Regions from separate parts of the Streptomyces sp. NPDC058701 genome, predicted to be linked through region 3. Evidence: riboswitches for the same ligand, from Rfam matches in the RefSeq annotation. Region 3 holds a riboswitch; each other region holds the start of a gene.
The links. Region 3 has a riboswitch for cobalamin ahead of ACFWW8_RS00195 (cobalamin biosynthesis protein). Riboswitches for the same ligand answer to the same signal wherever they lie in the genome.

Region 1 (10,351 bases), on a different contig from region 3:
CCCCTGGATGCCCGCGCCGAACAGGAGGCTGCGTGCCGCGTCGCCCGTGTAGGCGCGGTCGGTGTCCTTCTCCACCACGATGACCTCCTTGTCCGGCTGCACCTGGACCCGAGAACCCAACTGGTAGTAGCAGGAGCCGCGTTGATAGGTCACCTCCGGGTGCGCGTCGACGAAGGCCCGGATCGCGACGTCCGTGTCGACCTCCAGCAGCCGGAACGTGTCGGCCGCGACGGGTTCGAGGTTGGCCCGCACCTCGTCGATCGATATGTCCTGGCCCACCGCGAACAGGTTCTTCGTGCCGCGCACGCCCTTCTCGCGTCCGCGGAGGAAGCTCGTGGCGGCGGCGCGAACCGTACCGATCGCCTCCTTCACCCCCTCCTGGGAGTCCGCGTCCCAGATCGCGATGTTCCCGGCCGGGAAGCCGTAGTTCTGGGCGGTTCGCTTCGCCAGGGAGTGGGGAACGAGGATCGCGGACGTCCAGTGATCCGGCAGCCCGTCCATCCTCGCCGAGATCTTTTCGAGCCAGGGGCCGAGGACGGCCATGTCGCCGTCGTGACGCCTGTCCCCGCCGGAGGCGTTCTCCTCGCCGTCCGTGACCACGATCTGGAGGAAGCTGTGTTCCCCGTACTCCTCCCAGATGTGGTCCAGGTCGTCCAGGGACTTCAGAGAGGCTTCGATCAGGGCCGTGGCCCCGTTGTTGACCTTGTACAGACCCCGCATGGACGGCAGGTGCTTCACATCCATGTCCCAGACCAGGTTCTCCACCCTGTGGTCGAAGGAGTAGAGACTGATCCGGGTCTCGTGACCGAGTTTGTCCGACTCCGCCTTCAGTCCCGCCACGAACTCGTCGACGACGCGAATGAGTTGGCTCTCGTGCGGACGCATGGAACCGGAACTGTCCACTACCAGCGCGACGTGATTGACCTTGTGCTGGATTCTTTTCGCAGACATGTTCCCGCTCCTTCTCCACAGCTCCCCGAGTGATGTGTTCACACTAGGGGGAGCCACTGACAACGGAGCCGGCGTCCCATGGCCGTTGCCGCGCGCGGAGAGGAGGGCGCAGAATCCGGCGGCCCCCGACCGGTCCACGGCCGCAGTGCGGCCGCCCGGTCCCCAGGTGGAACAGCGGGGGTCTTACGGCGCTTTCTCGGGGGAGGGGTCGGCGCCCGGCTCCTCCGGGCCGTCGAGCCGCGCCGTGACGGGGGTGGCCGCGACGCCGTGCAGGAGGACCGAGAGCAGCACGGTGAAGGTGACCACCGCCCACAACTCCCGTGCGGGGGCCGCGAACTCCGCCTCGCCCAGCGCGTACGCGAGATAGAAGAAGGAGCCGATGCCGCGGATGCCGAAGACCGCGATGACGACCCGTTCCTTCCCCTTCGCCGCGCCCCGCGCCTGGACCGCCCAGCCCACGGCGGGGCGGATCACCAGGAAGAGCACCAGTCCCAGGAGGGCTCCGCGCCAGGTCAGGGCCGCGAGGCCGCCGTCGGCGATGAAGCCGCCGACGAGGAAGAGCACGACCGCGGTGAGGAGTCGCTCGATCTGGTCGGTGAAGGCGTGCATGACGCGGTGGTAGCGGTGGGCGCGCTCTGCTCCGCGGATCGTGCAGGCGGCGACGAACACGGCGAGGAATCCGTAGCCGTGGAGCAGTTCCGTCAGCCCGTACGCGGTGAAGGTGGCGGCGAGGGCGACGAAGCCCTCACGGTGTTCGGACAGCCGCAGCGCCTTCCACCTCGCCTGGAAGAACATCCAGCCGAGCAGCCGGCCGACACCCACGCCCACCAGCAGCCCCACCGCGCTGCGTACGAGGACGTCGCTCCAGGCCCAGTGCCAGAGCCCGTCCGTGGACCAGCCGGTCGCGGACGACGCCGTGAGGGCGATGGCGGCCAGCACGAAAGGGAAGGCGAGGCCGTCGTTGAGCCCGGCTTCGCTGGTGAGCGCGAAGCGGACCTCGTCCTCGTCGTCCTTCTCGTCGGTCGGCTCCCCCACGCGCACTTCGGCGGCCAGGACCGGGTCGGTGGGCGCGAGGGCGGCCGCCACCAGCAGCGCGACGGCCGGGGGCCATCCGAGCAGCCACCCGGCGGCAGCCGCCGTCAGCAGGATGGTGAGCGGCATGGCCAGTCCCAGCAGCCGCCACGTCGTCGACCAGGCCCGCAGGCCCGGCGGCCGGTTGATGGCCAGGCCCGCGCCCATCAGCGCCACCACGACGCAGACCTCCGTGAGGTGCTCCACCATGCTGCGGTGCCGGACGGGGTCGAGCGCCGGGAGCGCGTCCAACGGCAGCAGGAACACCAGGAAGCCCGCCGCGAGGAACACCATGGGCAGGGACAGGGGCCGTTTCGCCAGGGCCGTCGGCAGCACCGCCGCGCCCAGGGCGCCCAGCCCCGCGCAGGCGTACACCACGTCGATTCCCGTCAGGCTCAATCCGACCACCACTCCTGTAGCTGTGCGTACCGCTCGTCACTCGCCTACCCGGTCCCGGGGGCGGCACCTCACCCTCGCCCACCTCCGGCCCAGGGCACGGGAGCGGGCCCGGACTCGACTCGTCGAGGGCGGGCCCGCTCGTGTGCCGCACCGGGCGGGCGGCCGCCGAAGGGGCGCAGCCCCCGGTGAACTCCGCCTTCGGTACATCGGGGGACAGCCGGGATTTCCCGCCGCCCTTCCCTATTCCTTGTGCGATGCCGTGCACGGCGGGTTTTCGTATTGCGCCCGCGCTCCACCTGCCCCCTTACCGGCGGCCCATTCGCCCGGTCGCGGCATTCCCCGTCCACGCGTACGGATACCTGCGAGGGGGCCGACACACCCGTCCGGGCCGTCACCTGCGCAATTGCGGGAGCGGACCGCGAACGTGCTTTGCTCTCCCTCGCGTGGGCACACTCCACGGGACCCCCGGCAGCACGGCATCCGGGTCCCTGACCGCCACCGGTCGGGACCGGGTGCGTACGAGGAGGAGCATGATGGCAGACGACCGCCGCCCCGCTCAGCGCGGGCCCGCCGACACCACCGACGCCGATACCGACAGCACCGCCGCCGACGCGGACACCGCAGGTCAGCACGGCGACCAGTTCACCGCGAGCGACGAGAACGACCTCTTCGACCAGGACGACAAGGAGATCCTCAAGGGGCGCCGGCCCCCGCTCAGGGACCTGGACCCGGAACAGCTGGGCAAGTAGGAGGGGGAGCGATGAGGAACGCACGACTGTCTCCGGGCGAGCTGGCCCCCCGCCTGTGGGCGTGGACCAGGACGGCCGTCGCCCGCGGCGGGACCCGCGGCCGCTCGGCGGGCGCCGTCGCGGTGTGCGCGACCGCCGGGGAGCACCGGTCGTTCGCGGGACGCGGCGGTGGCGCCGGACCGGCGCACGCCGGCAGACCCGCGTGCGCGGAAGCCCTGCCCGACGGCTCGGGCCAGCGCGAGCGGGCCCGCCAGGCGGTCGCCGCCCACACCGCCGGGCACGACGGCCTGGCCGCGCTCCTGGACATGCTGGCCCTGCACCCCGGACAGGACGGGGACCGGGAACGGCGCGGTCACGACGCCGCCGCAGAAGGCCCCGCCTCCGACGGCGGGTAGGCAGCCTCACCGCGTGAGCCCGGGGCCGTACCCGCCCTCAGGACGTACGGGCCCGCCTGATCGGAGCTCCGGCCGCGTGGAGGCTGGCGAGCGTCTGCCGGTAGGAGCCGACCAGGCTGGTCTCCAGATAGCTGACCCCCAGTTCCCGGCAGTGACTGCGGACGATGACCTGGGCCCTGCGCAGGTGCGGGCTCGGCATGCTCGGGAAGAGGTGGTGCTCGATCTGGTAGTTCAGGCCGCCGAGGACGATGTCGGTGAACCGACCCCCGCGCACGTCGCGGGAGGTCAGCACCTGGCGGCGCAGGAAGTCCGGCCGGTCCGTGCCCCGCAGGACCGGCATGCCCTTGTGGTTCGGCGCGAAGATCGAGCCGAGGTAGAGCCCGAAGAGGCACTGGTTGACGAAGAGGAACGCGATCGCCTTGCCGGGCGGGAGCACGAGGAAGAGCGCGCCCAGATAGGCGGAGAAGTGTGCGAGCAGCAGGAGGCCTTCCCACACCCGGTTCTTGAGGGCGCGGTCGGCCAGTGACCGCACGCCGGATACGTGCAGGTTGAAGCCCTCCAGCGTGAGCAGCGGGAAGAACAGGTACGCCTGGGAGCGGCCCAGGAGGCGCGGCAGCCCCGTGGCGGTGCGGGCTTGGTCCTGGGTCCAGACGAGGACGTCCGGATCGAGGTCGGGGTCGAGGTCCTCGTGGTTGGGGTTGGCGTGGTGACGGGTGTGCTTGTCCTGCCACCAGCCGTAGCCCATGCCGATGCCGAGGTTTCCCGCAATGCGCCCGGCCAGCTCGCTGGCCCTGCGCAGGCGGAAGACCTGCCGGTGTGCGACGTCGTGCGCCAGGAGCGCCACCTGCCCGAAGACGACGGCGAGGAAGGCGGCCACCAGCAGGGTCCACCAGCTGTCACCGACCAGGACGAGGGCCGTCCAGCCGGCGGCGTAGAGGACGGTCACCGCGGTGACGCGGAGCGCGTAGTAGCCGGGGCGGCGCGCCATGAGGCCGGCCGCCTGGATCTTCTTGGACAGCCGGGCGAAGTCACTGCCCGGTCCGGACTGCCCGGGCGGCGGCCGCACCGTCTGAAGGGAATTCATGGTCGGGGTCCTCTTTCCGTGGTCCGCGAGCGGGTCGCGCGGTGTACTGCGGGGCGATCCGTGTGTCCGGTCGCCGTCGGCGCCGGAAGGGCGGGACTCACGCACTCGGCACACGACGTTGCCGTCCCTTTCGCGCATACCCGGAAATCGGGGGGTAACGTGCGAATGGCTCACCCGGTGTCCCCTATGACGTGTGCACGTCGGAGGAATGTGCGCCCGGGCAGTGACGTTGTCGCACACATGGACGAATCGGCCGCCGAGGCGCCTCCTCCGTACGGGCGCGACCACGAGCGCGGGGAGGGGTACGAGTCCGCCCGTGAGCGGCTGGCCGCGGACCGGGCCGACACCCTCGCCCGGACGGCGGCCCTGGTCCGCGACTTCGACGGGATCGTCGCGGCGAACGCCCTGGTCGCGGTCGACGACGAGCACGACCCCGAGGGGTCGAGCACCGCCTTCGAGCGGGCTCACGTCGCCGCGCTCCTGGCCCGGTCCCGCGAGCACCTGGACGCCGTCGACCTGGCGCTGGAACGGCTCGCCCGAGGGGACTACGGGCGCTGCGAGAGGTGCGGCGAACCCATCCCGGCGGAACGCATGGAGGCCCGCCCGACCGCCACCACGTGCGTGCCGTGCGCCACGGCCCGCCCCCGCTGACCCGGGCACCGGGGACCCCGTCGGCAGCACGGTGATCGTCAACCGGCCGAATTTCCGGCCACTTTACGGGCCGCGGTCGACGGTCCCCGGCGCCGTACGGGAGCCGTGGCGCGGCCGGAGCCCGGCGCGTGCCACAGCGCACCCTTTTTGCCCCCCACCCAACGGAACGTAATATCGCCTGGTCATCACCGCGACGGGAGACAGGAAGCCGGTGCGATTCCGGCACGGTCCCGCCACTGTGACCGGGGAGTGCGCCCCTCCTGCGAGCCGCCGCGCCCGTCGCGGGAAGGCCAGGGGGGACGTCGACCCGGGAGTCAGGACACTGGCCTGTCGCGGGCCCGATCCGAGGAGCGCGGACTCCGCAGGAGGCTCTACGTGTACGACGTCATGCCCCGCCCCCCTTCCACTCCCCCGTCCGCCCGGCGCGGCCGTGCCCTGCGCTTCGCCGCCGCGGCCCTGGCCCTGTCCACGGCCGTACTGACCGGCTGCGGCAGCTCGAAGGGCTCCTCCGACAGCGCTAAGCCGTCCGGCACTTCGGGATCCTCCGGTCCGGCCGCGCAGGGGTTCCCCGTCACGATCGACAACTGCGGCACGCGGACCACGTACGACAAGGCGCCCGACCGCGTCGTCACCATCCACCAGCACCCCGCCGAACTGATGCTCTCCCTGGGGCTGAAGGACCGGATGGTCGGCACCGCGTTCCCCGACTCGGCCGTCCTGCCCGAGTTGCGGAAGGACTTCGAGGCCGTACCGGAGCTGGCGAAGAAGGAGCCCTCCTTCGAGGCCGTCCTCGACGCCGGCCCCGACTTCGTGTACGGCGGCTACGGCTCCGCGTTCGCCGAGAAGGAGGGCCGCTCGCGCAAGGCGTTCGGCGACGCCGGCATCAACACCTACCTCAACCGCGAGTACTGCGGGAACAAGCGGGTGACCATGCGGGACACCTACGACGAGATCCGGACCATCGGGCGGGTCTTCGGTGTCGGGGACCGGGCCGACAGGCTCGTCGCCGACCTCGAGGGGCGCGTCACCAGGACCACCGAGGCGGTCAAGGACGCACCCCCCGTACCGGTCTTCGTCTACGACAGCGGCGACAAGTCGGCGTTCACCGCCGGCGGCAAGGGCCTCGGCACAGAGATCATCAAACTCGCCGGCGGCCGGAACGTCTTCGCGGACCTCGACGACGTCTTCGGTGACGTGTCCTGGGAGCAGGTCGTCGAACGCAAGCCGGAGGTGATCGCCATCTACGACTACGCGGGCACCGGAAGCGTCCAGCAGAAGCAGGAGTTCCTCCTCTCGCAGCCCGCCCTCGCCGACGTTCCGGCCATCAGGAACAAGCGGTTCGTCGTCGTACCGCTGACCTCGACCCTGGTCGGCGTCCGGCCGCCGTACGCGGTGGAGGAGCTGGCGCGCGGGCTGCATCCCGAGCGGCTCCGGTGACCGCCCCCTCCCCCGCCCCCTCTCCCTCCGAGGCGACGTCCCCCGCCCTGCCGCCCGGGCGGGTCACCCGCGGCACGGACCGGCCGCGCCGCTGGTCGTTCGCCGTGACCCTCGCGGTCCTCGGCGCCCTCCTGCTGGTCTCCGCGACCGCGGGCATGGCCATCGGATCGGTGCACGTGCCGCCCGGCGACGTGTGGGGCATCGTGACGCACGCACTGGGCGCCGACCGGTCGGAGCCGACCTGGTCGCGGGCGCGGGAGACGATCGTGCTGAACGTACGGGCTCCGCGGGTCCTCCTCGGCGCGGTGACGGGTGCGGGTCTCGCGGTCATCGGAACGGCCATGCAGGCCCTGGTCCGCAACCCGCTCGCGGAGCCGTACCTGCTGGGAGTGTCCTCCGGGGCGTCCCTGGGCGCCGTCGCGGTGATCGTGTTCGGCGTGAACCTGTTCGGCGCGCTGTCACTGTCGGCCGCCGCCTTCGCCGGCGCGCTGCTGACGCTGCTGCTGGTGTACTCGACGGCCCGCGCCGGCGGGCGCATCACCTCGGTGCGGCTGGTGTTGTCGGGGGTCGCCATGGCGGCGGTGCTCACCGCGGTGACGAACATGCTCCTGCTGACCTCCGGCCGGGGCAACGAGGCACGGGCCGTCCTCGCCTGGACCCTCGGGGGACTGGGCGGCGTCCAGTGGGACACGCTGTGGCTGCCGGGCGCGGCCCTGCTGCTGGGCATCGGCGTCCTCCTCGTCCAGGCCAGATCGCTGAACCTGCTGCTGGCCGGTGAGGAGGCCGCGACGAGCATGGGACTGGACGTGGCCCGGTTCCGGGCCCGGATGTTCGTCCTGTTGTCACTGGTGACCGGTGTCCTGGTGGCCGCGGCCGGGCCGATCGGCTTCGTCGGGCTGATGCTGCCGCACATCGTGCGGCTGTTCGTCGGCGGCGACCACCGGCGCGTCCTGCCGGCGGCAGCGCTCGCCGGCGCGGTGTTCCTCGTCTGGGCCGACATCGCGGCGCGGACCGTCGCCGCGCCCGCGGAGATCCCCGTGGGCGTCCTGACGGCGCTCTGCGGCGGACCCTTCTTCCTGTGGATGGTGCGCCGGGACGCCCGCCGCACCACGAGCCGAGGAGCGGCATGAACGCGGCAGAACTGACCGTCGAGACCGTCACCCTCACCGCCGGCGCCCACCACCTGGTGCGCGACGTGTCGTTGAGCGCCCGGCCGGGAGAGGTGGTCGGGCTGGTCGGGCCCAACGGCAGCGGCAAGTCCAGCCTCCTGCGCACCGTCTACCGCGTACTGCGGCCCGACGCGGGCAGCGTGCGCGTGGACGGCGCGGACGCCTGGACGATGCCGGTGCGGCGGCTCTCCCGCACCGTGGCCGCCGTGGTGCAGGAGGCGGGGGCCGATTTCGACCTGACCGTGCGGGAGGTGGTCGCGATGGGCCGGACCCCGCACAAACGGCTGCTCGACGGCGACAGCGCCGAGGACGGCGCGATCGTCACCTGGGCCCTCGACTCGGTAGACGCGTCCGCGCTGGCGGACCGCTCCTTCGGCCGCCTGTCCGGCGGCGAGCGCCAACGCGTCCTCATCGCCCGTGCACTCGCCCAGCAGCCCACACTGCTGGTGCTCGACGAGCCGACCAACCACCTCGACATCCGGCACCAGTTGGAGGTGCTCGGGCTCCTGCGGCAGCTGCCCGCCACGATTCTCGTGGCGCTGCACGACCTGAACCTCGCCGCGTACTACTGCGACCGGCTCTACGTCCTGTGCGACGGGTCGGTGACGGCCTCCGGTCCGCCCGGCGAGGTACTGACCGCGGAGCTCCTGGCCGACGTGTACGGCGTGGCGGCCGAGGTCGCCGTGCACCCGCGGACCGGGGCGGCCCAGGTGTCCTTCCTGCCTCCGATCCCGGCCGCCGGGTCCGGCACGGCGGTACGGGACCGGGGGTAGGACGGGGGCCGCGGGGCCGGGGGCGTCGGCCAGGACGGGTGTGCGGTCTGGCCGGCGAAGCCCTCGCGGCCCCCCGCCTCGACGACGGCACCCTACGGGGCGACCGCCGTGACCACGGCCTCGTACGCGTGGCGGTCGGCGAACACCCGGCCTACGCCTCCGGCCCGGCCGTGCCGACCGCGGTGGCCGCCGCGCAGTCCGGGTGGCCCCAGCGCTTGCCGTTGTTGGTGATCAGCTCGCCGGCCGCGTACGTCTTGCCGCACGGGCAGGTCCCCGGGAACTTGGCCTTGATCGCGCGCTGTTGGCCGCGGCCCGCCGAAGCCCCGGTGGACGGCTTCCCGCGCGACGGCGCCTTGGCCCGGGCGGGGGCGCTGCGGGCCGGTGCGGGTTGCGGCATGTCCGCGTCGCCGAGGGCGCTGCCCGCGGCCTGCTGGGACACGGCGGCGTCGCTCGCGGCCTGGTCGGCGATCGCGTTCAGGTGGTCCCCGTCCGCGCGGTGGGCGGGCACGTACACGAAGGTCACGTCGCGGTCCCCGAGCAACAGGTCGATCGCCTCGACGAGTTCGCGGTTGGCGACCGGCTGGCCCGAGGAGGTCTTCCACCCGTTGCGCTTCCAGGCGGGAAGCCACTGCGTGACGGCCTTCATGGCGTACTGGGAGTCCATGCGCACCTCGACGGACGTGCCGGGGGCCACGGCTTCCAAGAGTCGCTGGAGGGCGGTCAGTTCCCCGACGTTGTTGGTGGCGCGGCCCAGCGGACCGGCCTCCCAGCGCTCGGGCCGGCCCTCGGCGTCGGCGATGACCCAGGCCCACGCGGCGGGCCCGGGGTTCCCCTTGGCCGCTCCGTCACAGGCGGCGATGATGCGATCAGACATCCTCCGATCATGCCCCATCCGCGGCCGGGCGGCTGACCGCCCGCGCGGCGGCCGCGGTCCGCGCCGGTTGTCCGTCCGCGCCGACACCCATGTCCGGCCGCTCCCGCGGGATGACACCATGGACCCGCGCCAGGGCCGGTTCCCGCTCCGCCTGCCGGCCCGGCGCCGCACCACCAAGGCGAACAGAAACAAGAGGGGACCAGAGCTGTGCCCGCTCCACGCATGAGCACCACACCGCTGCCCGGCATCGGTGTCCAGTACGACCTCACCACCCGCGAACACCGGCACCTGTCGGTGGTCGCGCACCGGGACGGGACCCGGACGGTGAACGTCTACCGCTCCGACGACCCCGACGCCTGCGCGCAGTCTCTGCACCTGACGGGCCCGGAGACGGCCTCGCTGATCGACGCGCTGATGCCCGCGCACCACAGCCCCAGCGTCCTGCACACCACCGGCCTCGGGCTCGTCGCCGAGCGGATCGAGCTGTCGGCCCATTCGCACTGGAACGGGCGGGTGCTGGGCGAGACCCGGATGCGCACCGAGACCGGGGTCTCCGTGGTGGCCGTACTGCGCCGTGCCGAAGCCCGGCCCTCGCCCGCCCCGGACTTCCGTCTCGCCGGCGGGGACACGCTCATCGTCATCGGCACCCGCGAAGGCGTCGACGCCGCCGCCGCGATACTCGGACGGGAGTGACCGCCTGTGCACTCCGCTGTCTTCCTGATCGAGTTCGGTGCGATCATCCTCGGCCTGGGCCTGCTCGGCCGGCTCGCCGGCCGTTTCCGCTTCTCCCCGATCCCG
Region 2 (10,351 bases), on a different contig from region 3:
TGTGGAGCGCTGGTCGTCGCTCCCTGGGAGTGCACGGTCATGGCTTGGCTTCCTCGCGGTTGACTGTGGAGTCAAATGCGCGACCGGGGGCACGGCAGGCGCCCGGGCGCCTGCCGCACCCCCCGGTGCGTTCACACTGCTGGGTCGTGCGGGTACTGCCGGGTGGGACTACTTGTTGATGCGGTTCGCGATTTCCTTGTCCGCTTCCGCGCCCGCCTTGGCGGCGTCCTCACCCTTCAGGACCTTGGTCATGAACTCCTTGATGGGGTTCGGCTCGGTCTCGACGTTCGCCCAGCCGGCCGTGACCGGGGTGATCTTGCCGTTGAGGCCGGCCTTGGCCATGGCCTCGGCGAAGGAGCCCGCCGGGGCGGCGAAGTTCGCACTGGCCTGGTTCGGCAGCAGCGCGCCCTTGGTCTCGGCGGCGTACTTGGTCATCTGGTCCTTGCCGGCGGCGAGGGCCAGCCACTCCTTGGCGAGCTCCTTGTTCTTGGAGCGCTCGGCGACCGCGAGGTTCGAGCCGCCGAGGAAGACGGTGCCGGACTTGTCGGCGGTCTTGCCCGGGATCGGGAAGTAGCCGAAGTCGGCTTCCTTGCCCGCTTCCTTCAGCGCCTTCTCGGCACCGCCGGCCTCCCAGCCGAGACCGATCCAGGAGGCGACGCCGCCCTTGGGGACGATGTCGGTGGACTGCTGCGGGGTGGCCTCGTCCTTGTCCTTGGGCGCGGTGGAGAACGACTGGAGCTTCTTGTAGAAGTCCATCGCGGAGGCGGCCTGCGGGGTGCCCAGCTGGCCCTTCCACTTGTCGCCGTCCTTGACGGCGAGGTCGGCGCCCTCGTCCCAGACGAAGCCCGCGAGGACGTACCAGCTCTGGCCGGGCAGGTAGATCGGCTGCGAGGCCGGGTCCGAGGCCTTCAGCTTCTCGAGGCCGGCGACCCACTCGTCACGGGTGGTGGGCGGGGTGATGCCGGCCTTGGCGTAGGCCTTCTTGTCGTAGATGACGACGCGGTTGGCCGCGTACCACGGGGCGGAGTAGAGCTTGCCGTCGACCTCGGCCGAGGCGAGCATGCTCTTCTGCCAGGCGTCGGCACCGAGCTTGGCCTTGTCGCCGGACAGGTCGGCGAGTCCGCCGGTGACCGCGTAACCGGCGGTCTGGGTGTTGCCGAGCTCCAGGACGTCGGGCGGGGTGTTCTCGGAGAGGGCGGTGGTGATCTTCTCCTGGATCCCGGTCCACTTCTGCTCTTCGACCTTGACCGTGACACCGGGGTGCTTGGCCGAGAACTCCTTGTTGACCTCGTCGATCCAGGCCTTGGGCGCCGAGCCGTCCATCATCCAGACGGTGATCTCCTTGGGGCCGGCCGCGTCGGTCTTGCCCTTGTCGTCGCCGCCGTTGCCGCACGCCGCGACTCCGACCATCATGCCCGCGACACTGACCGCCGCGATGAGCTTGCGCTTCACGCCACCCTCCTCAGGGATGCTGCCTGCAACTTCCCTCGCCCACCGCGGTGACGTACCAAGTACTCCCGTGGGGCCGGGATCTGATCCATATTGGTTTAGACCAGTAGCTGGAGCTTGGCCTAGACCTTTAGGGGTGTCAAGGGTCTAATGAGCGGGTGCTCGGTCCGTTATCGGACCGACACCTGGGCAGAGAGAAGGCCCGTCCCCCCACACGTGTCACGATGTGACCGCACATATCGGAGGAGCCGGTGACGGCAGCGAAACTGGAGTCGGGAAGGCGGGCGGCGATGGCCACCGAAGGGGCACTCACGGAGCCGGAGGGCGGGGCCGCGACCCGCACGGCACGTGTACCCAAGTACTACCGACTCAAGCGGCACTTGCTCGACATGACCGAGACCCTGCCGCCCGGCACACCGGTACCGCCGGAGCGCACGCTCGCGGCCGAATTCGACACCTCCCGGACGACCGTCCGGCAGGCTCTGCAGGAGCTCGTCGTGGAGGGCCGCCTGGAGCGCATCCAGGGCAAGGGCACCTTCGTCGCCAAGCCGAAGGTCTCCCAGCCGCTCCAACTCTCCTCCTACACCGAGGACATGCGGGCCCAGGGGCTGGAACCGACCTCCCAGCTCCTCGACATCGGGTACGTGACGGCCGACGACACCCTCGCCGGACTCCTCAAGATCACCACCGGTGGACGGGTCCTGCGCATCGAGCGGCTGCGCCTGGCCAGCGGCGAGCCGATGGCCATCGAGACCACGCACCTGTCGGCCAAGCGCTTCCCCGCACTGCGCCGTTCGCTGGTCAAGTACACCTCCCTCTACACCGCCCTCGCGGAGGTGTACGACGTCCGGCTCGCCGAGGCGGAGGAGACCATCGAGACCTCGCTGGCCACCCCGCGCGAGGCCGGCCTGCTCGGCACCGACGTCGGACTGCCGATGCTGATGCTGTCCCGGCACTCCCTGGACGCGGACGGCGAACCGGTGGAGTGGGTGCGCTCGGTCTACCGCGGCGACCGCTACAAGTTCGTGGCCCGCCTCCAGCGGCCGGCGGTCTGACGGCCGGGCGGCCCGCGAACCCCGCGGTCCGACCGCCCCGCCCACCCACCCGGCTGACTACCCGTCCGACCGTCCGGCCCCGCATCCGTACGTACCGGTATACGGACGGGGTCTTACGTTCACCGGGCAATCCCCCGTAGATTCCCTGCCGCTTACGCAGATGATCGACGAGGGGACGAAGGCCATGCCCAAATCGGAATCAACGGGAACAGAACGGGACGCGGCGAGTCCGGGCACCACGCAGGGCTCGCCCTCTCCCAAGTCCATCGCCGTGTGGGTGCTCGTCGGACTCGTCGGTGCCCTCGGCTGGGGAGTGCTGGCCCTCTCCCGCGGCGAGGAGATCTCGGCGGCGTGGCTCCTCGCCGCCGCACTGGGCTCGTACGCCATCGGCTACCGCTTCTACTCCCGCTTCCTCGCGCACCGCGTGCTGAAGGTGGACAAGACCCGGGCCACTCCGGCCGAACGCCTCGACAACGGTGTCGACTTCCACCCGACCGACCGCCGCGTGCTCTTCGGCCACCACTTCGCGGCCGTGGCCGGCGCCGGCCCGCTCGTCGGACCCGTGCTCGCCGCCCAGATGGGCTACCTGCCCGGCACGATCTGGATCGTCGCGGGCGTCATCTTCGCGGGCGCCGTCCAGGACATGGTGACGCTCTTCTTCTCCACCCGCCGTGACGGGCGCTCGCTGGGCCAGATGGCCCGGGACGAGATCGGTCCCGTCGGCGGCGCCGCCGCGCTGGTCGCCGTGTTCGCCATCATGATCATCCTGCTGGCGGTGCTGGCACTGGTCATCGTCAACGCCCTCGCCCACTCGCCGTGGGGCGTCTTCTCCATCGGCATGACCATCCCGATCGCCCTGTTCATGGGCTTCTACCTCCGCGTGCTGCGGCCCGGCCGGGTCACCGAGGTCTCCGTCATAGGGGTCGCGCTGCTGCTGCTCGCGATCGTCGCGGGCGGCTGGGTCGCCGAGTCCTCCCTCGCCGGGACCTTCACCCTGGAGAAGGAGACGCTCGTCGTCTGGATGGTCGCGTACGGCTTCGTCGCCTCCGTCCTGCCCGTGTGGATGCTGCTCGCGCCCCGCGACTACCTCTCCACCTTCATGAAGATCGGCACGATCGCGCTGCTCGCGCTGGGCGTGGTCATCGCGATGCCCACGCTGAAGATGCCCGCGGTCACCGAGTTCGCCGCCCGCGGCGACGGCCCGGTCTTCGCCGGCTCGATGTTCCCGTTCGTCTTCATCACCATCGCGTGCGGAGCCCTGTCCGGATTCCACTCGCTGGTCGCCTCGGGCACCACCCCGAAGATGATCCAGAAGGAGACCCAGGTCCGGGTCATCGGCTACGGCGCCATGCTGACCGAGTCCTTCGTCGCCATCATGGCGATGATCGCGGCCTGCATCATCGAGCCCGGCCTGTTCTTCGCCGTCAACTCGCCCCCCGGCGTCGTCGGCACCACCGTGGAGAGCGCCTCGCAGGCGGTGACGAACTTCGGCTTCGCCATCAGTCCGGAAGCCCTCGCGCAGGCCGCGAAGGACGTCGAGGAGACCAGCCTGCTCTCCCGTACCGGTGGGGCGCCGACCTTCGCACTCGGGATGTCGGAGATCTTCTCGGCCGTCATCGGCGGCGCGGGCATGAAGGCCTTCTGGTACCACTTCGCCATCATGTTCGAGGCGCTGTTCATCCTGACCACCGTCGACGCGGGCACCCGCGTGGGCCGGTTCATGCTCCAGGACACGCTCGGCAACGTGCACAAGTCCTTCAAGGACGTCAGCTGGAAGCCCGGCGTCTGGTTCGCGAGCGCCATCGTCGTCGGTGGCTGGGGCTACTTCCTGTGGGTCGGCGTCAAGGACCCGCTGGGCGGCATCAACCAGCTCTTCCCGCTGTTCGGCATCGCGAACCAGCTCCTCGCGGCGGTCGCCCTGGCCGTCTGCACCACCCTCCTGGTCAAGTCCGGGCGGCTCAAGTGGGCGTGGGTGACGGGCGTGCCGCTGGTGTGGGACGTGGCCGTCACCCTCACCGCCAGCTACCAGAAGATCTTCTCGGAGGACGTGAAGGTCGGCTTCTTCGCCCAGCGCGACAAGTACCAGGCCGGCATCGACGCCGACAAGGTCCTGCCGCCCGCGAAGACCATGGGCGAGATGGAGACCGTGGTCACCAACGCCACGGTGGACGGTGTGCTGTGCGTGCTGTTCGCGCTCCTGATCGTCATCGTGCTGGTGGACGCGGCCCGGACCTGCTTCAAGGCGATCGCCGACCCGGCGTCCGTGAAGCTGTCCGAGGTCCCGTGGACCGAGTCGAAGATCGTCGCCCCGGCCGGGCTGGTCCCGACCGCCGAGGAGCGGGCCGAACTCGCGGCCGCGGGCCTGGACTCCAGCGGCGGGCGGACCAGGGAACCGGTCGCATGAGCCCCGCGGCACCCGGCCGGAGCGGTACGGACGGAATCGGTACGGACGGGATCGGCGGCGAGCAGAGCGGCGCGGACGCGAGCGGCGGCGGCGGCGGCCGGAGCGGCGCGGACGCGAGCGGCGGCGGCCGGGCCGGCCCGGGGCGGCTGCACCGGGCGCTGGCCCGCGCCCGGTACTTCGTACGGGAGTTCTCCGGCGAGGCCGCGTACGACCGGTACGTCGCACACGCCCGCTCCCACGACCCCGACGCCGCGGTCCCGACCCGCCGGGCCTTCGAACGGGCTCGCACGGACGCCCGCGAGGCGGACCCCCGCAATGGCTTCCGCTGCTGCTGACCGGTGCCGCGCCGCCGAAGGCCCCGCCCACCGGGCGGGGCCTTCGGCCTTCAGCGGACCCAGTCCTTGAGGGGCTCGGTCCCGAGGGTGATGCCGACGGGCTCGGGGAGCCCGACGTCCATGCCGTACGGCACGGTGCGCACGTTCAGGTAGCGCCGCCCCTCGGGCTCGGTGTGGAGGGAGATCTCGCACTTGTCCCGGTCGATGAGCAGATAGACGGGGATGCCGGTCTCGGCATAGGCGCGGGGCTTCTCGATCCGGTCCCGCCGGTCGGTGTCGGAGTCCCACGAGGTCACTTCGACAGCCATGAGCACGGAGTCGGGTGCGGCCCACTCGCCCTGTCCGGCGAACGCGCCCGCGGGTGCCAGCACCGCATCGGGGATCGCCCGGCCGGCCCGGTACTGCTCCACCTTGAGCCCCTGCCCGGGATGCAGCCAGAGCTCGGGTCGGTGCTGCATACAGATCCGCGTGAGCCACTGAATGATCATTCCGTGGTCCCCATCAGGCACGGCCTTGCTCCTCAGGACCCCGTCGATGAACTCCAGCCGCGCACCCTCCATCTCGCGAGCCGCTATGCGCGCCACGGCTTCGAACTCCTCGGTGAGCATGTGCGGCCGGTCGATCATCGCGGTCATGCGGGCTCGCCTCCTTGGACGGTCTGCCTACGACGATAGCGCCGGGCACCGGTACCCGTCCTGCACACTCGACCGCATGGACATGGTGATCAGGGCGGCGCTGCCCGCCGAGTACGCGGAGCTGGGCGAGATCACGGCGCAGGCCTACCTCGCCGACGGGCATCTCGACGTGAACGAGAACGACGCCTACCTGAACGTCCTGCGCGACGTGGCCGGCCGGGCCGCCCTGGCCGAGGTGCTCGTCGCCGAGCGCGGCGGACGGATCCTCGGCGGCGTGACCTTCGCCCCGCCCGGAAGCCCGCTCGCCGACATCGCCGCCCCGGACGAGGCCGAGTTCCGGATGCTCGCCGTGGCCCGGGAGGGCCGCGGGCAGGGCGCCGGCGAGGCGCTGGTGCGGGCCTGCCTGGACCGGGCGCGGGCGATCGAGGGGGTTTCCGCGCTGGTCCTCTCCACCCAGCGGAGCATGGCCCGGGCCCACCGGATCTACTCCCGGCTCGGTTTCGAACGCACTCCGGAGCGGGACTGGGCGCCCGTCGAGGGCCTCACCCTGCTGACGTACCGGCTGAAGCTGTAGCCACGCCGACACAACATGTGGGGGCTTCCACAGAGGGGCGCCCCCACATGTATGCTCAGGGCTGCTGTCGCCGCAGGGGAATCCGGTGCGAATCCGGAACTGTCCCGCAACGGTATGAAGTGCACCGATTGGTGTATCCGCAAGTCCGAGGACCTGCCGACAGCGCACCCGGCTCGACCGAACCGGGTGCCGATACGTCCGGGCCTCGCGGTTGGGCCGGTGGACGCCATGCGGTGCACGAGCTGCCTGCCCTGCCCGGGCCGGCCCGTGCGCTGTCCCGCATGCGCCCCTCGCACCCCGCCCCGCCGATGACCGGGCCGAGCGAGGGAGAGCAACCCCCGTGACCATCGCGCCTTCCGCACCGCGCGCCGAGTCCGTTCCGTCCACGGCTCTTCATGGATCTGGCGAAGGTCCCGGGACCGCACTCCTGCGTACCCTCACCGAACTGACGGCCGACCTGCCCGACACCGATCCCGGCCGGGTCGCCGCCGCCGCGCTGCGCGGCCGCAGTTCCGTCGCCGACGAGGCCGAGCTGCGCGGGCTGGCCACCGAGGCTGCCGCCGGGCTCATCTCCGAGGACCCGGCGTACTCCCGCCTCGCCGCCCGGCTGCTGACGCTGGCCGTGGCCGGGGAGGCCGCCGGCCAGGGCGCCACCTCGTTCTCCGCCTCCGTCGCCGTGGGCCACCGCGAGGGCCTGATCGCCGACCGCACCGCCGCGTTCGTCGCCACCCACGCGGCCCGCCTGGACGCGCTGGTGGAGCACGCCCTGGCCGAGGGGGCCGACGACCGCTTCGGCTTCTTCGGCCTGCGCACCCTGCACAGCCGCTACTTGCTGCGCCACCCGATCACCCGCCAGGTCGTGGAGACCCCGCAGTTCTTCATGCTGCGCGTGGCCTGCGGTCTCGCCGAGACCGGGCCCGACGGTGAGGTCGGCGGCGTCCAGGCCGTCGAGGAAGTGGCCTCGCTGTACCGGCTGATGAGCCGCCTCGACTATCTGCCGTCCTCCCCCACGCTCTTCAACTCCGGCACCCGGCACCCGCAGATGTCCTCCTGCTACCTGCTGGACTCCCCGCTGGACGAGCTCGACTCGATCTACGACCGCTACCACCAGGTCGCGCGCCTCTCCAAGCACGCCGGCGGCATCGGCCTGTCGTACTCCCGCATCCGCGCCCGCGGTTCGCTGATCCGCGGCACCAACGGCCACTCCAACGGCATCGTCCCGTTCCTGAAGACCCTCGACGCCTCCGTCGCCGCGGTGAACCAGGGCGGTCGCCGCAAGGGCGCCGCCGCCGTCTACCTGGAGACCTGGCACGCGGACATCGAGGAGTTCCTGGAGCTCCGCGACAACACCGGCGAGGACCAGCGCCGCACGCACAACCTGAACCTCGCCCACTGGGTGCCGGACGAGTTCATGCGCCGCGTGAACGCCGACGCCGACTGGTCGCTGTTCTCCCCGGCCGAGGTCCCCGAGCTGGTGGACCTGTGGGGCGACGACTTCGACGCCGCGTACCGCAAGGCCGAGGCGGCGGGCCTGGCCCGCAAGACCATGCCCGCCCGCGAGCTGTACGGCCGGATGATGCGCACCCTCGCGCAGACCGGCCAGGGCTGGATGACCTTCAAGGACGCCTCCAACCGCACGGCGAACCAGACCGCCGAGCCGGGCACGGTCGTCCACTCCTCCAACCTGTGCACCGAGATCATCGAGGTCACCAACGACGGCGAGACGGCCGTCTGCAACCTCGGTTCGGTCAACCTGGGCGCCTTCGTCCTGGCGGAGACCGGCGAGATCGACTGGGAGCGCCTGGACGAGACCGTCCGCACCGCGGTGACCTTCCTGGACCGCGTGGTGGACATCAACTTCTACCCGACCGAGCAGGCGGGCCGTTCCAACGCCCGCTGGCGGCCGGTGGGTCTGGGCGCCATGGGCCTCCAGGACGTCTTCTTCCAGCTGAAGCTGCCCTTCGACTCCCCCGAGGCGCGGGCGCTGTCCACGAAGCTGTCCGAGCGGATCATGCTCGCCGCGTACGAGGCCTCCTGCGACCTCGCCGAGAAGAACGGCCCGCTCCCCGCCTGGGAGCAGACCCGTACCGCGCGCGGCGTGCTGCACCCCGACCACTACCAGATCGAGCAGCACTGGCCGGAGCGCTGGGACGCGCTGCGCGCCCGGATCGCGAAGACCGGAATGCGCAACTCGCTGCTCCTCGCGATCGCCCCCACGGCGACGATCGCCTCCATCGCGGGCGTCTACGAGTGCATCGAGCCGCAGGTCTCCAACCTGTTCAAGCGCGAGACGCTGAGCGGTGAGTTCCTCCAGGTCAACGCGTACCTGGTGGCCGAGCTGAAGCGGCTCGGCGTGTGGGACGCCCAGACCCGCGAGGCGCTGCGCGAGGCCAGCGGCTCCGTCCAGGGCTTCGGCTGGATCCCGGCCGAGGTGCGCGCGCTGTACCGCACGGCGTGGGAGATCCCGCAGCGCGGTCTGATCGACATGGCGGCGGCCCGGACCCCGTACCTCGACCAGTCGCAGTCGCTGAACCTGTTCCTGGAGACGCCCACCATCGGCAAGCTCAGCTCGATGTACGCGTACGCCTGGAAGCAGGGTCTGAAGACGACGTACTACCTGCGCTCGCGCCCGGCGACGAAGATCGCCCGCGCGGCGTCCGGTTCCGCCGTCCCGGCGTCCGCCGCCGTCCCGGCGTCCGCCGCTCCGCTTCCGCAGGCCGTCGACGCCGACGCGCTGGCCTGCTCCCTTGAGAACCCCGAGTCCTGCGAGGCCTGCCAGTGATGAGCTCGAACGACACCAAGAACCTGCTGGACCCGGGCTTCGAGCTCACGCTCCGCCCCATGCGCTACCCGGACTTCTACGAGCGCTACCGCGACGCGATCAAGAACACGTGGACGGTGGAGGAGGTCGACCTCCACTCGGACGTCGCCGACCTGGCGAAGCTGACGCCGTCCGAGCAGCACATGATCGGCCGGCTGGTCGCGTTCTTCGCGACGGGCGACTCGATCGTCTCGAACAACCTCGTGCTGACCCTGTACAAGCACATCAACTCCCCGGAGGCGCGCCTGTACCTGTCGCGCCAACTGTTCGAGGAGGCCGTGCACGTCCAGTTCTACCTGACGCTGCTCGACACCTACCTGCCCAACCCGGACGACCGCGCGGCCGCTTTCGACGCGGTCGAGGAGATCCCCTCGATCCGCGAGAAGGCGCAGTTCTGCTTCAAGTGGATGGACTCGGTCGAGAAGATCGACCGGCTGGAGACGGCCGCCGACCGGCGCCGCTTCCTGCTGAACCTGATCTGCTTCGCCGCGTGCATCGAGGGCCTCTTCTTCTACGGCGCCTTCGCGTACGTCTACTGGTTCCGCTCGCGCGGCCTGCTGCACGGCCTGGCCACCGGCACGAACTGGGTCTTCCGGGACGAGACGATGCACATGAACTTCGCCTTCGAGGTCGTGGACACCGTCCGCAAGGAGGAGCCGGAGCTCTTCGACGACGCCCTCCAGCAGCAGGTCACCGACATGCTGCGGGAAGCCGTGGAGGCGGAGCTCCAGTTCGGCCGCGACCTGTGCGGCGACGGCCTGCCGGGCATGAACACCGAGTCGATGCGCGCGTACCTGGAGTGCGTCGCGGACCAGCGCCTGGTCCGTCTCGGCTTCCCGCCGGTGTACGGCTCGCAGAACCCCTTCTCCTTCATGGAGCTCCAGGGCGTGCAGGAACTGACGAACTTCTTCGAGCGCCGCCCGTCGGCCTACCAGGTCGCGGTCGAGGGCACGGTCGACCTGGACGAGGACTTCTAGTCCGCGTCGCCCAGTCCGCGTCGCCGGCCCGGCCGGCATGAGTGCGTCCCCGTCCCCGGGAAGGCCGGGGACGGGGACGCACCGCTGCGCGGGGAGGCATG
Region 3 (10,351 bases):
CTTCTTCTTCAGGTCTGCCGCGAGCTTGTCGCGCGCGGCGCCGGTTACCCGGCTGCCCTTCTTCAGAGTCTCGGCCACCCGTGCCTCCTCGTGGGAAGTGCGCTCTGGACTTCTCATGATCACCCCTCCCACGCTTCCTGGCCACCCATTCCGCAAGGTCGGTACGACCGCATTTCCCGAGGGGTGGACACGCGAGCGGAACGGAATCTTCACTTCCGCTGCATGACCTCCGTCACACTTCGCAGCTCCCGCCGAAAAGCACCAGGTCAGGGGCCGGGCGAGGGAAAGCGGAAGGCCCCGGCCGCGCACCTGCAGAAGTGCGGCCGGGGCCGTCGAACGACGCGCGACGGTACGAGACCGCCTCACTCAGATGATGGATCACCGCTGAGCCGAATGATCCATAAGGGATTCGATCAGAAGCGGAACCCCGATCGGGCGCCGGGTCAGGCGAGGGAGACGAGGTCGCGGTAGTCCGGTCCCCAGAGGTCCTCGACGCCGTCCGGGAGCAGGATGATCCGCTCCGGCTCCAGCGCCTCGACGGCGCCCTCGTCGTGCGTGACGAGGATGACGGCGCCCTTGTAGGTGCGCAGCGCGCCCAGGATCTCCTCGCGGCTGGCCGGGTCGAGGTTGTTCGTGGGCTCGTCGAGGAGCAGCACGTTCGCCGAGGAGACGACCAGCGTGGCCAGGGCCAGCCGGGTCTTCTCGCCGCCCGAGAGCACTCCGGCGGGCTTGTCCACGTCGTCGCCGGAGAACAGGAAGGATCCGAGCGTCTTGCGGACGGCGACCAGGTCCAGGTCGGGGGCGGAGGAGCGCATGTTCTCCAGGACCGTGCGCTCCGGGTCCAGGGTCTCGTGCTCCTGGGCGTAGTAGCCGAGCTTGAGGCCGTGGCCCGGGGTGACCTGGCCGGTGTCGGGCTTCTCCGTGCCGGACAGCAGGCGCAGGAGGGTGGTCTTGCCGGCGCCGTTGAGGCCGAGGATGACGACGCGGGAGCCCTTGTCGATGGCCAGGTCGACGTCGGTGAAGATCTCCAGCGAGCCGTACGACTTCGAGAGGCCCTCGGCGGTCAGCGGGGTCTTGCCGCAGGGCGCCGGGTCGGGGAAGCGCAGCTTGGCGACCTTGTCGGAGACGCGGACGGCGTCCAGGCCCGCGAGCAGCCGGTCGGCGCGCTTGGCCATGTTCTGGGCGGCGACGGTCTTGGTCGCCTTGGCCCGCATCTTGTCGGCCTGCGAGTTCAGGGCCGCGGCCTTCTTCTCGGCGTTCTGGCGCTCGCGCTTGCGGCGCTTCTCGTCGGCCTCGCGCTGCTGCTGGTAGAGCTTCCAGCCCATGTTGTAGACGTCGATCTGGGAGCGGTTGGCGTCCAGGTAGAAGACCTTGTTCACGACGGTCTCGACCAGGTCGACGTCGTGGGAGATCACGATGAAGCCGCCGCGGTAGTTCTTCAGGTAGTCCCGGAGCCAGACGATCGAGTCGGCGTCGAGGTGGTTGGTGGGCTCGTCGAGGAGCAGCGTGTCGGCATCCGAGAAGAGGATCCGGGCGAGCTCGACCCGGCGGCGCTGGCCGCCCGAGAGGGTGTGCAGCGGCTGGCCGAGGACCCGGTCGGGCAGGCCGAGGGCGGCCGAGATGGTCGCGGCCTCCGACTCGGCGGCGTACCCGCCCTTGGTCAGGAACTCGGTCTCCTGGCGCTCGTACTGGCGCATCGCCTTGTCGCGGGTGCCGCCGGAGCCGGTGGCGATCCGCTCCTCGTTCATCCGCATCTTCTTGATGAGGACGTCGAGGCCGCGGGCCGACAGGATGCGGTCGCGGGCCAGGGTGTCGAGGTCGCCGGTGCGCGGGTCCTGCGGGAGGTAGCCGACCTCGCCCGAGCGGGCGATGGAACCCGCGGCGGGCTGTCCCTCACCGGCGAGGCACTTGGTGAGGGTGGTCTTGCCGGCTCCGTTGCGGCCGACGAGGCCGATGCGGTCGCCCTTGGCGATGCGGAACGAGGCGGACTCGATGAGGACGCGGGCGCCGGCGCGCAGCTCGACGCCGGTGGCGGTGATCACGGAAATACTCCAGGGCGGTGTGGACGGCGGAAGGGGGGCAGGACGCGATGCTTCGACGCCGCTAATCCGCGAGGAGATTTGCCATGAGGACCATTCTACCGGGGGTCCGCAACTACTTTCCGGGCATGCGGACGGGGGACGCCGGCTCCCCCGCGTCCCCCGTTCGGCCCAGCGAGCGCACCGGTCGGCCGGAGCGCACATCAGGATGAACGGGTTGATACTCGCCGCAGGGCGGACACGTGGATGAGGGCGGTGCGGGATGCAGTTCGACGACAACGCCAATCTGGACACTTCCGAGGTCAGCGATGTGCGCGGCAGCCGCATCCCCGGCGGGAGGGCCACGGTCGGCGGCGGCATCGTCGGCATCATCGCGCTGATCATGGGCCTGCTCTTCGGCGTGGGCCCCGAGCAGCTGGGGCTGTCCTCCGGGAACGAGGAGCCGGACCCGGCCGCCTCCTCCGTCAACCAGGTGCAGCAGGCCTGCCGGACGGGGCAGGACGCGAACGCGCGGGAGGACTGCCGGCTGGTCGCGGTGGTCAACAGCACGCAGGACTTCTGGAGGCAGGAGTTCACCCGGCGCGGCGGGCAGTACAGCCCGGCGCAGACGGTCTTCTTCTCCGGCCGCGTGGGCACGGCCTGCGGGACGGCCACCTCCGCGGTCGGCCCCTTCTACTGTCCCGCGGACCGGAAGGTCTACCTGGACCTGAGCTTCTTCCAGGAGCTGCGGACGAAGTTCGGCGCGAGCGGCGGCCCCTTCGCCCAGGCGTACGTCGTCGCCCACGAGTACGGGCACCACATCCAGAACCTGACCGGCACGCTCCAGCGGTCGCAGGACGGGCAGCAGGGTGCGAACAGCAACGCGGTGAAGGTGGAACTGCAGGCGGACTGCTACGCGGGGGTGTGGGCGCGCAACGCGACGAAGACCCCGGACGAGTCCACGGGCCGCCCGCTGATCACCAGCCTGACCGACCAGGACATCAAGGACGGCCTGAACGCGGCGGCCGCGGTCGGCGACGACCGGATCCAGGAGAAGATCCAGGGCCGGGTGACCCCGGAGTCCTGGACGCATGGATCGGCCGAGCAGCGCCAGCAGTGGTTCTACCAGGGCTACCGCACCGGGGACATGGCCCAGTGCAACACCTTCCGCTGACCGTCGGCGGCGCCTGCCATGCTGTGCCGTGGGTCACTTTCACGGCCGATGACATGCACCAGCGAGAGGGAGTGATCGTCATGGCAGGCGTTCCGTCGATCTGTCCGACCCTGCTGTACCGCGACGCCAAGGCGGCGATCCGGCAGCTGACGGAGGCGTTCGGGTTCCACCAGGTCGCCGTGTACGAGGGGGACGACGGCTCGGTGGCGCACGCCGAGCTGTCGTACGGCAGCGGCATCGTGATGCTCGGCAGCAAGGGCCGGGGCGGGCTCTTCGACAAGGCCATGGAGGAGGCCGGCCCCGCCGGGGTCTACGTCGTGGTCGACGACGTGGACGGCCACCACCGGCGGGCCGTCGAGCACGGCGTGGAGATCCTGATGGAGCCCACCGACCAGGACTACGGCTCGCGGGACTACATGGCCCGGGACGCCGAGGGCAACGTCTGGAGCTTCGGGACGTACGCGCCGCAGGCCTGAGGCCGGCGGCGCGTCCGCGGTGTCACTCGCCGCCGGTGTGCACCTGGAACGCGGCCCGGCGGACCGCTTTGGCGAGCGCCGGGTCGGGGTGGGCCGCGGCCAGCGCCACCAGGACCTGCACGGTGCGCGGGTGGCCGACCGCGCGGACCTCGTCCAGCAGCCGGGGGACGGTGGTCCGTACGGCGGAGTCGAGGTGGCGGGCCAGCAGGTCCGCCTCCCCGTGGTCGGCGATGGCGGCCGCGGTGTCCACCCAGAGCCAGGTCGACTCCTCGGCGGTGAGCACGTGTTGCGCCTCGTCCGGGTCGACCCCGTCGTGCTCGGCGAGCCAGAGCAGGGCGTACGGCCGCAGGGCGGCCTCGCGGACCGCGGCGCGGACCTCGGGCTCCGCGGGGGCCCCGACCACGCGCAGCGCCTCGAAGGCGAGCCCGCGCAGCAGCGCGTCCTCGCCGCGGGCGGCGTGCAGGAGTTCGCTGACCGCGTGGCCGACGGGCCGGGCGGCGAGCCAGGCCTGGTACTCGGCGCGGGCCGGCCCCGGGGTGAGGCGGGCGCAGCCGTGCAGCATGGCGGCGGCGGACTGCTCGATGTTCCCGGCGGGGCTCTGCGCGGCGACGCAGATCTGCTCCAGCTTGACCCAGACGGCCCAGCTCCCCAGCGGGGTGAGGGTGGCCCGCGCGGGGCCCAGCGTGACGGCGTCCACGGCGGCGAGGCCGCCGAGCGCCCAGCGCAGCAGCCTGGCGAGCGGGAACGGTCGGGTCTCGGTGGCGGGCACCGGGGCGGGTCCGGGGACCCGGTCGGCCGGTGCGGAGGCGGACTCGGCGCCGTACGGAACCTCGCACCGCTCGCCGCGCAGCTCGGTGACGCGCTGCCCGAGCAGGTCCAGGAGGTCGGGCACGGTCACCGGGCCGGCCGACAGCTGCAGCAGGGAGAGCAGCTGGGGCATCGCCTCGACGACTTCGGCGACCACCGCGGGGGCGATGTCGGCGGGGGCGGGGTGGACCAGCGACCAGGCGTCGAAGAGCGCGACCCAGCCGCGCAGCACGGCGGTGTCGTCGCGGTCCCAGGCGCGCAGCCGCCAGCCGGGCCGGGCGTGGCCGCCGTGCACCTCGACGAGGCCGGCGAGCCGGGCGCGGTCCCAGCCGACCCGGATCTGGCCGTGGGTCAGGTTCAGTTCCGCGGCGGCGCGTTCGACGTCGGAGGCCGGCAGCGCGCCCGCGGGTGCGGGGCGGCCGCCGTCGCCGGCTCCGAGGTTGCGCTCGGCCCAGCGGGTCAGGCGTACGGCGTCGACGAGCGAGGCCCTGGCCCGGTTCGCGAGGTCCGCCGTGGCGGGCGTACCGGCCGGGGGCCGCGGGGTGGTTCTGGTCCGTCGGTCGGTCACCGCCTTGCGGGCCGTGGCGACGGAACGCGGGGAGACGAGTCGGAGTCTGGAGTCGCGAGCCAACTGCTCATCAGGCTTTCGGGACGTCACGGAAGCAGTCTCGCCCGTGACGGGCCGAAAGCCCAAACGGAACCGGCGGTTACCGCTGCTCACCGGGGAACAGACCGGGACAACCCACCCCCTGGAACCCGGCCGCCACCGGGCCTTCACATGACGGAAACCCCCGCGGGCGCGCTCACATGAGCGGAGTGAGGAAGCGGCGCAGAACCTCTTCGTAGCCGGTCGGGTCCGCGTTCCACATCGCCCCGTGCCCGGCCCCGGTCACGGTGTGCAGGGTGACGAGGTCGGGGCGGGCGGCGGCGAGCCGCCGGGAGGGCCCCCAGGGTGCGAGCGTGTCGTCCGGGCCGTGGAAGACCAGGACCGGGACGCGCAGCGCGCCGGGGTCGGCGCCGGGCGGCGGCCGGTCGGCGCCCAGCCCCGCGCGGCTCTCGGCGGCCCGCACCGCCAGCGGCAGCACCGCGGCCGGGATACGGCGCGCGGCCGCCAGCGAGCGCAGCGTCGCGCGCCGGTCGAGGACGGGCGAGTCGAGCACCAGCCCGGAGATCCGGTCCGCGAGCGCCGAACGCTCGGCGGCGCGCAGCGCCATGGTGGCCCCGGTGGACCAGCCGTGCAGGATCACGCGGCGGGCTCCGTAGCGCAGGGCGTAGCGGATGGCGGCGTCCAGGTCCCGCCATTCCGATTCGCCGAGGTGTCCGAGACCGTCGGGCGGGGCGGGCGCGCCGAGGTCGCCGCGGTAGGCGAGGTCGAGGACGGGCAACCGGTGGCGGTGCAGGAAGGGGATGACCACCATCGGGTGTTCGCGGCTGCTGCCGAGCCCGTGCGCGGTGATGACCCAGGTGTCCCGGGCCGCGGGCACGAACCAGGCGGGCAGGGCGCCCAGCTCCCCCGGGATGTCCACGTCGGCGTGGTCGAGCCCGAGGGCGGTGCGCGGGTTGCCGAGGTGGACCTGGGGGGTGAGGGTGACCCGGGTTCCGGGGGCGAGGCTGCCGTGGGTGACGGCGACGAGCCGGCGGACCACGGTGTCGGGGCCGTGCGGGGCGTCGGGCAGGACGGGGCCGACGACCGCGTGCACCCCGGGGGCGTCCAGGCCGTACGTGCCGGGGCGCAGGGAGCCGAGGGAGCGGGTCAGCTCGACCCGGCCGGGGGCCGTGGAGTGCACGCTGAGCCGGGGACCGCCGGGCAGGGGGCACCCCGGTTCGGGGCGCAGGGCCGCGCCGGCGGCGTAGCGGCCGGCCGCTACCGCGGCCGCGCCGGCGCCCAGGAGCGTCGTGGTGACGGCCGCTGCCGTCGCTGTGGCGGTTCGCACCGCTCCAGTGTCGGCGCGCGGGTCCCGGCGGGCCACCGGAGGGGACCGCTCCGCGGGAGGCGGCGAGCTCGGCTCGCGGGGACCGGAAGCGGAGTGAGCTAGCTCTCCTTCCGGTGACGGGAGGGACTGCCGGGGCAGGCGGCCCTGTTGGCGGAGGGACGCATTCACCCGGCTTTGACGTGCATTAATCGCTACATCTACGGCAGAACCCGGACGAAGGTCCCGATCGGGTGGCGCACCAGTACACCGCCCCGCCCGGGTCAGTTCACCTTCCGTTCATCCAGGTTGCCTACGGTCGCCGAGCCACTGACGTCAAACAGAAGCCTGGGTAAATGGAGCACATAACGCTTCTCCTCGGGATCGTGATCATCACCGCTCTCGTGTTCGACTTCACGAACGGTTTTCACGACACGGCCAACGCGATGGCCACCACCATCTCGACCGGCGCCCTCAAGCCCAAGACGGCGGTGGCCATGTCCGCCGTACTCAACCTCGTCGGCGCGTTCATGTCCGTCGAGGTCGCCAAGACGATCTCCAAGGGCCTGGTCAACGAAGAAGGCATCCAGCCAGAGGTGATCTTCGCCGCCCTGGTCGGAGCCATCCTCTGGAACCTCGTCACCTGGCTGGTCGGCCTGCCCTCCAGCTCCTCCCACGCCCTGATGGGCGGCCTGATCGGTGCCGCGGTGGCCTCGGCCGGCATGGGCGCGGTCAACGGCAGCGTCGTCGTCACCAAGGTGCTCATCCCCGCGATCGCCGCCCCCCTGGTGGCCGGCCTGGCCGCGCTGCTGGCGGCGAAGATCACCTACAAGCTCGGCAACAAGGTCGGTGAGAAGACCTCCGCGAAGGGCTACCGCGCCGGACAGATCGCCTCGGCCGGCCTCGTCTCCCTCGCGCACGGCACCAACGACGCGCAGAAGACGATGGGCATCATCACGCTGGCGCTCATCGCCGGCAACGCGCTGCCCGCCGGCGCCAACCCGCCGGTCTGGGTCATCGTCTCCGCCGGCCTGGCCATCGCGATGGGCACCTACCTGGGCGGCTGGCGCATCATCCGCACCATGGGCAAGGGCCTGACCGACCTCCAGCCGCAGCAGGGCTTCGCAGCCCAGACCTCCGCGGCGAGCGTCATCCTGGCCTCCTCGACCCTCGGCTTCTCCCTCTCCACCACCCACGCGTGCTCCGGCGCGGTCATGGGTGCGGGCCTGGGACGCAAGGGCGGCGTGGTCCGCTGGTCCACCGCCACCCGCATGTTCATCGCCTGGGGCCTGACCCTGCCGGCCGCCGCCCTGGTCGCCGCCGGAGCCGAGCTCGTCATGCGGACCGGTGACATCGGCATCGCCGCCGTCACGGTCTTCCTGGTCGCCTCCTGCATCGCCATCTGGCTCATCTCCCGCCGTCAGGTCGTCGACCACCACAACGTCAACGAGGTGGAACCGGCCGGCGCCCCGGCGCCGGAGGCGGGCGTCGTGACCACGGCCATGGCCGCCGTCACCGTCCCGCCGACCACCGCCGCCGCCGCGGCCATGGCCGACGACGACCTCCGGGCCACCATCCCGGCCGCGACGACGACCCCGGCGGCTCCGGCCGCCGCGGTCTGACCGAGACCTGCAGAGGAACGGCAGTATGAAGATCGACTGGGAAGCCCTCGGCTCCGTCTTCGGGGTCAGCCTCTCCGCCACCGTCGCCCTCGTGGCCCTCTTCACCCTGGGCCTGGTGGGCCTGTCCAAGCACGAGGCCGCCACCGAGCAGGGCGGCAGCGCCACCCTGGCCCGCAGCGGGGCGTACGCCTGCTTCGCGCTCGTCACGGCGGCCGTGGCGTACGGGATCTACCTGATCGTGGCCTGAGACACACGGCGCGCGGGCTCCCTCCGGGTTTCACCCGGGGGGAGCTTTCGCATGACCGGCCCCGCGCCCGCCGTACGCCCGGCGCGGGCGGCACCGTACCCCGTCCGCGGCCCCGCCGCAGGTCAACGGCGAGTTGACGGGCCTTCGCGGTGCGTGGTGGACTGCCCGAGCCATTACGGCGGCATGGAGAGGAAGCCGGTGCGAATCCGGCGCGGTCCCGCCACTGTCACCGGAGCACTCGACCGAGTGCGACCCGGGAGCCAGGAACTCTCGCCGCCGGTCACGTCGAACCAGGGCGCGGACCCTGAGTGAGGACATGCCTTCCACCATGCGTGCCGACCGCGTCTTCGCGTACGGCGCCGCGGCGGGCCTGATCGGCGACCGGATCCTCGGGGATCCCCGCCGCGGGCACCCCGTGGCCGCCTTCGGACGGGCCGCCGCCGCCGTCGAGCGCGCCCTGTGGCGCGACGACCGCGCCCGGGGCGTCCTGCACACCCTGGTGTGCGCGGGGGGCGCGACCGCCGTCGGCGTGCTCGGCGCCCGCGCCGTGCGCTCCCGGCCCGCGGCCGCCCGTATCGCCCTGACCGCCGCCGCCACCTGGGCCGTCGTGGGCGGCACCTCGCTGGGCCGGGAGGCCCGCACCATCGGCGGGTCGCTGGCCGCCGGGGACGGCGAGGCGGCCCGGAAGCGGCTGCCGCACCTGTGCGGGCGCGATCCGCAGGCCCTGGACGAGCAGGAGATGGCCCGGGCCGTCGTGGAGTCCGTCGCCGAGAACACCTCCGACGCGGTCGTCGGGGCCCTGGTGTGGGGCGCCGTCGCCGGGGTCCCCGGCCTGCTGGCCTTCCGCGCCGTGAACACCCTGGACGCGATGGTCGGCCACAGGTCCCCCCGCCACCTGCGCTACGGCTGGGCCTCCGCCCGGCTCGACGACGTGGCGGGCTGGCCCGGCGCCCGGCTGACCGCGCTCGCCGCCGTCCTGGCCGGCCCCGACCGGCGGGGGGCCGTACGGGCCTGGCGCGCGGACGCGGCCCGGCACCCCAGCCCGAACGCCGGCCCCGTCGAGTCCTCCTTCGCGGGGGCGCTCGGCGTGCGCCTGGGCGGCACCCTGGCGTACGGCGGCCGCGTCGAGCACCGGGCCGTGCTGAACGGCGCGGCCGGACGTCCCGTCGAGGTCGCCGACATCGAGCGGGCGGTACGGCTGTCGCGGAACGTGACCTGGCTGGCACTGGGGGCCTGCGTGGCCGCCCGGACGCTGGCCGCGCGCGCCTCCCGCGGCGCCCTCCTCCCCCGCATCCCCCGTACGAGGAAAGGACGCCCGTGAGCGGCGCGAAGCGCGGCGGCGGACTACTGGTCGCCGGTACGACGTCGGACGCGGGCAAGAGCGTGGTCACGGCGGGCATCTGCCGCTGGCTGGCCCGCACCGGCGTGAAGGTGGCGCCCTTCAAGGCGCAGAACATGTCGCTGAACTCCTTCGTCACCCGGGAGGGCGCCGAGATCGGGCGCGCCCAGGCGATGCAGGCCCAGGCGGCCCGCGTGGAGCCGACCGCGCTGATGAACCCGGTGCTGCTCAAACCGGGCAGTGACCAGAGCAGCCAGGTGGTGCTGCTGGGCAGGCCGGTGGGCGAGATGAGCGCCCGCGGGTTCTTCGGGACGGCCGGGGGCGCCGCCCCCGGGGCGGCGCCGCAGGGCGGCCGGCGGGAACAGCTGCTCGGCGTCGTCACGGACTGCCTGGAACAGCTGCGGGGCACGTACGACGCCGTGATCTGCGAGGGCGCGGGCAGTCCGGCGGAGATCAACCTGCGCCGGACCGACATCGTGAACATGGGGATCGCCCGGGCCGCGCGGTTCCCGGTGGTCGTGGTCGGGGACATCGACCGGGGCGGGGTCTTCGCGTCCTTCTTCGGGACGACGGCGCTGCTGTCCCCGGAGGACCAGTCGCTGATCGCGGGGTACCTGGTGAACAAGTTCCGCGGCGACGTGTCGCTGCTGGAGCCCGGCATGGAGATGCTCCGCGGCCTCACGGGCCGGGGGACGTACGGGGTGCTGCCCTTCCGGCACGGCCTCGGCATCGACGAGGAGGACGGGCTGCGGGTCTCG

Region 1: it holds a riboswitch for cobalamin, as region 3 does, so the genes downstream of both, ACFWW8_RS25315 (ABC transporter substrate-binding protein) here and ACFWW8_RS00195 (cobalamin biosynthesis protein) in region 3, are expected to answer to the same signal.
Region 2: it holds a riboswitch for cobalamin, as region 3 does, so the genes downstream of both, ACFWW8_RS02820 (ribonucleoside-diphosphate reductase subunit alpha) here and ACFWW8_RS00195 (cobalamin biosynthesis protein) in region 3, are expected to answer to the same signal.

Annotation. Positions count from the first base shown of each region.
Region 1 covers NZ_JBHXSY010000026.1:71,623-81,973, forward strand. Annotated here, with positions in the region: gene ACFWW8_RS25285 (VWA domain-containing protein) at 1-951, opposite strand, end outside; gene ACFWW8_RS25290 (cation:proton antiporter) at 1,135-2,415, opposite strand; gene ACFWW8_RS25295 (hypothetical protein) at 2,952-3,170, shown strand; gene ACFWW8_RS25300 (hypothetical protein) at 3,182-3,565, shown strand; gene ACFWW8_RS25305 (fatty acid desaturase family protein) at 3,603-4,649, opposite strand; gene ACFWW8_RS25310 (TraR/DksA family transcriptional regulator) at 4,890-5,300, shown strand; cobalamin riboswitch at 5,463-5,646, shown strand; gene ACFWW8_RS25315 (ABC transporter substrate-binding protein) at 5,676-6,737, shown strand; gene ACFWW8_RS25320 (FecCD family ABC transporter permease) at 6,785-7,867, shown strand; gene ACFWW8_RS25325 (ABC transporter ATP-binding protein) at 7,864-8,679, shown strand; gene ACFWW8_RS25330 (ribonuclease H) at 8,831-9,553, opposite strand; gene ACFWW8_RS25335 (cation:proton antiporter regulatory subunit) at 9,776-10,246, shown strand; gene ACFWW8_RS25340 (cation:proton antiporter) at 10,253-10,351, shown strand, end outside.
Region 2 covers NZ_JBHXSY010000002.1:210,804-221,154, forward strand. Annotated here, with positions in the region: gene ACFWW8_RS02785 (carbohydrate ABC transporter permease) at 1-41, opposite strand, end outside; gene ACFWW8_RS02790 (extracellular solute-binding protein) at 169-1,452, opposite strand; gene ACFWW8_RS02795 (GntR family transcriptional regulator) at 1,740-2,504, shown strand; gene ACFWW8_RS02800 (carbon starvation CstA family protein) at 2,689-4,908, shown strand; gene ACFWW8_RS02805 (CstA-like transporter-associated (seleno)protein) at 5,055-5,243, shown strand; gene ACFWW8_RS02810 (Uma2 family endonuclease) at 5,294-5,878, opposite strand; gene ACFWW8_RS02815 (GNAT family N-acetyltransferase) at 5,955-6,452, shown strand; cobalamin riboswitch at 6,494-6,628, shown strand; gene ACFWW8_RS02820 (ribonucleoside-diphosphate reductase subunit alpha) at 6,793-9,234, shown strand; gene ACFWW8_RS02825 (ribonucleotide-diphosphate reductase subunit beta) at 9,234-10,250, shown strand.
Region 3 covers NZ_JBHXSY010000001.1:27,299-37,649, forward strand. Annotated here, with positions in the region: gene ACFWW8_RS00155 (helix-turn-helix domain-containing protein) at 1-78, opposite strand, end outside; gene ACFWW8_RS00160 (ABC-F family ATP-binding cassette domain-containing protein) at 444-2,042, opposite strand; gene ACFWW8_RS00165 (neutral zinc metallopeptidase) at 2,302-3,192, shown strand; gene ACFWW8_RS00170 (VOC family protein) at 3,273-3,668, shown strand; gene ACFWW8_RS00175 (hypothetical protein) at 3,691-5,133, opposite strand; gene ACFWW8_RS00180 (alpha/beta hydrolase) at 5,279-6,409, opposite strand; gene ACFWW8_RS00185 (anion permease) at 6,742-8,007, shown strand; gene ACFWW8_RS00190 (hypothetical protein) at 8,033-8,254, shown strand; cobalamin riboswitch at 8,417-8,547, shown strand; gene ACFWW8_RS00195 (cobalamin biosynthesis protein) at 8,583-9,575, shown strand; gene ACFWW8_RS00200 (cobyric acid synthase) at 9,572-10,351, shown strand, end outside.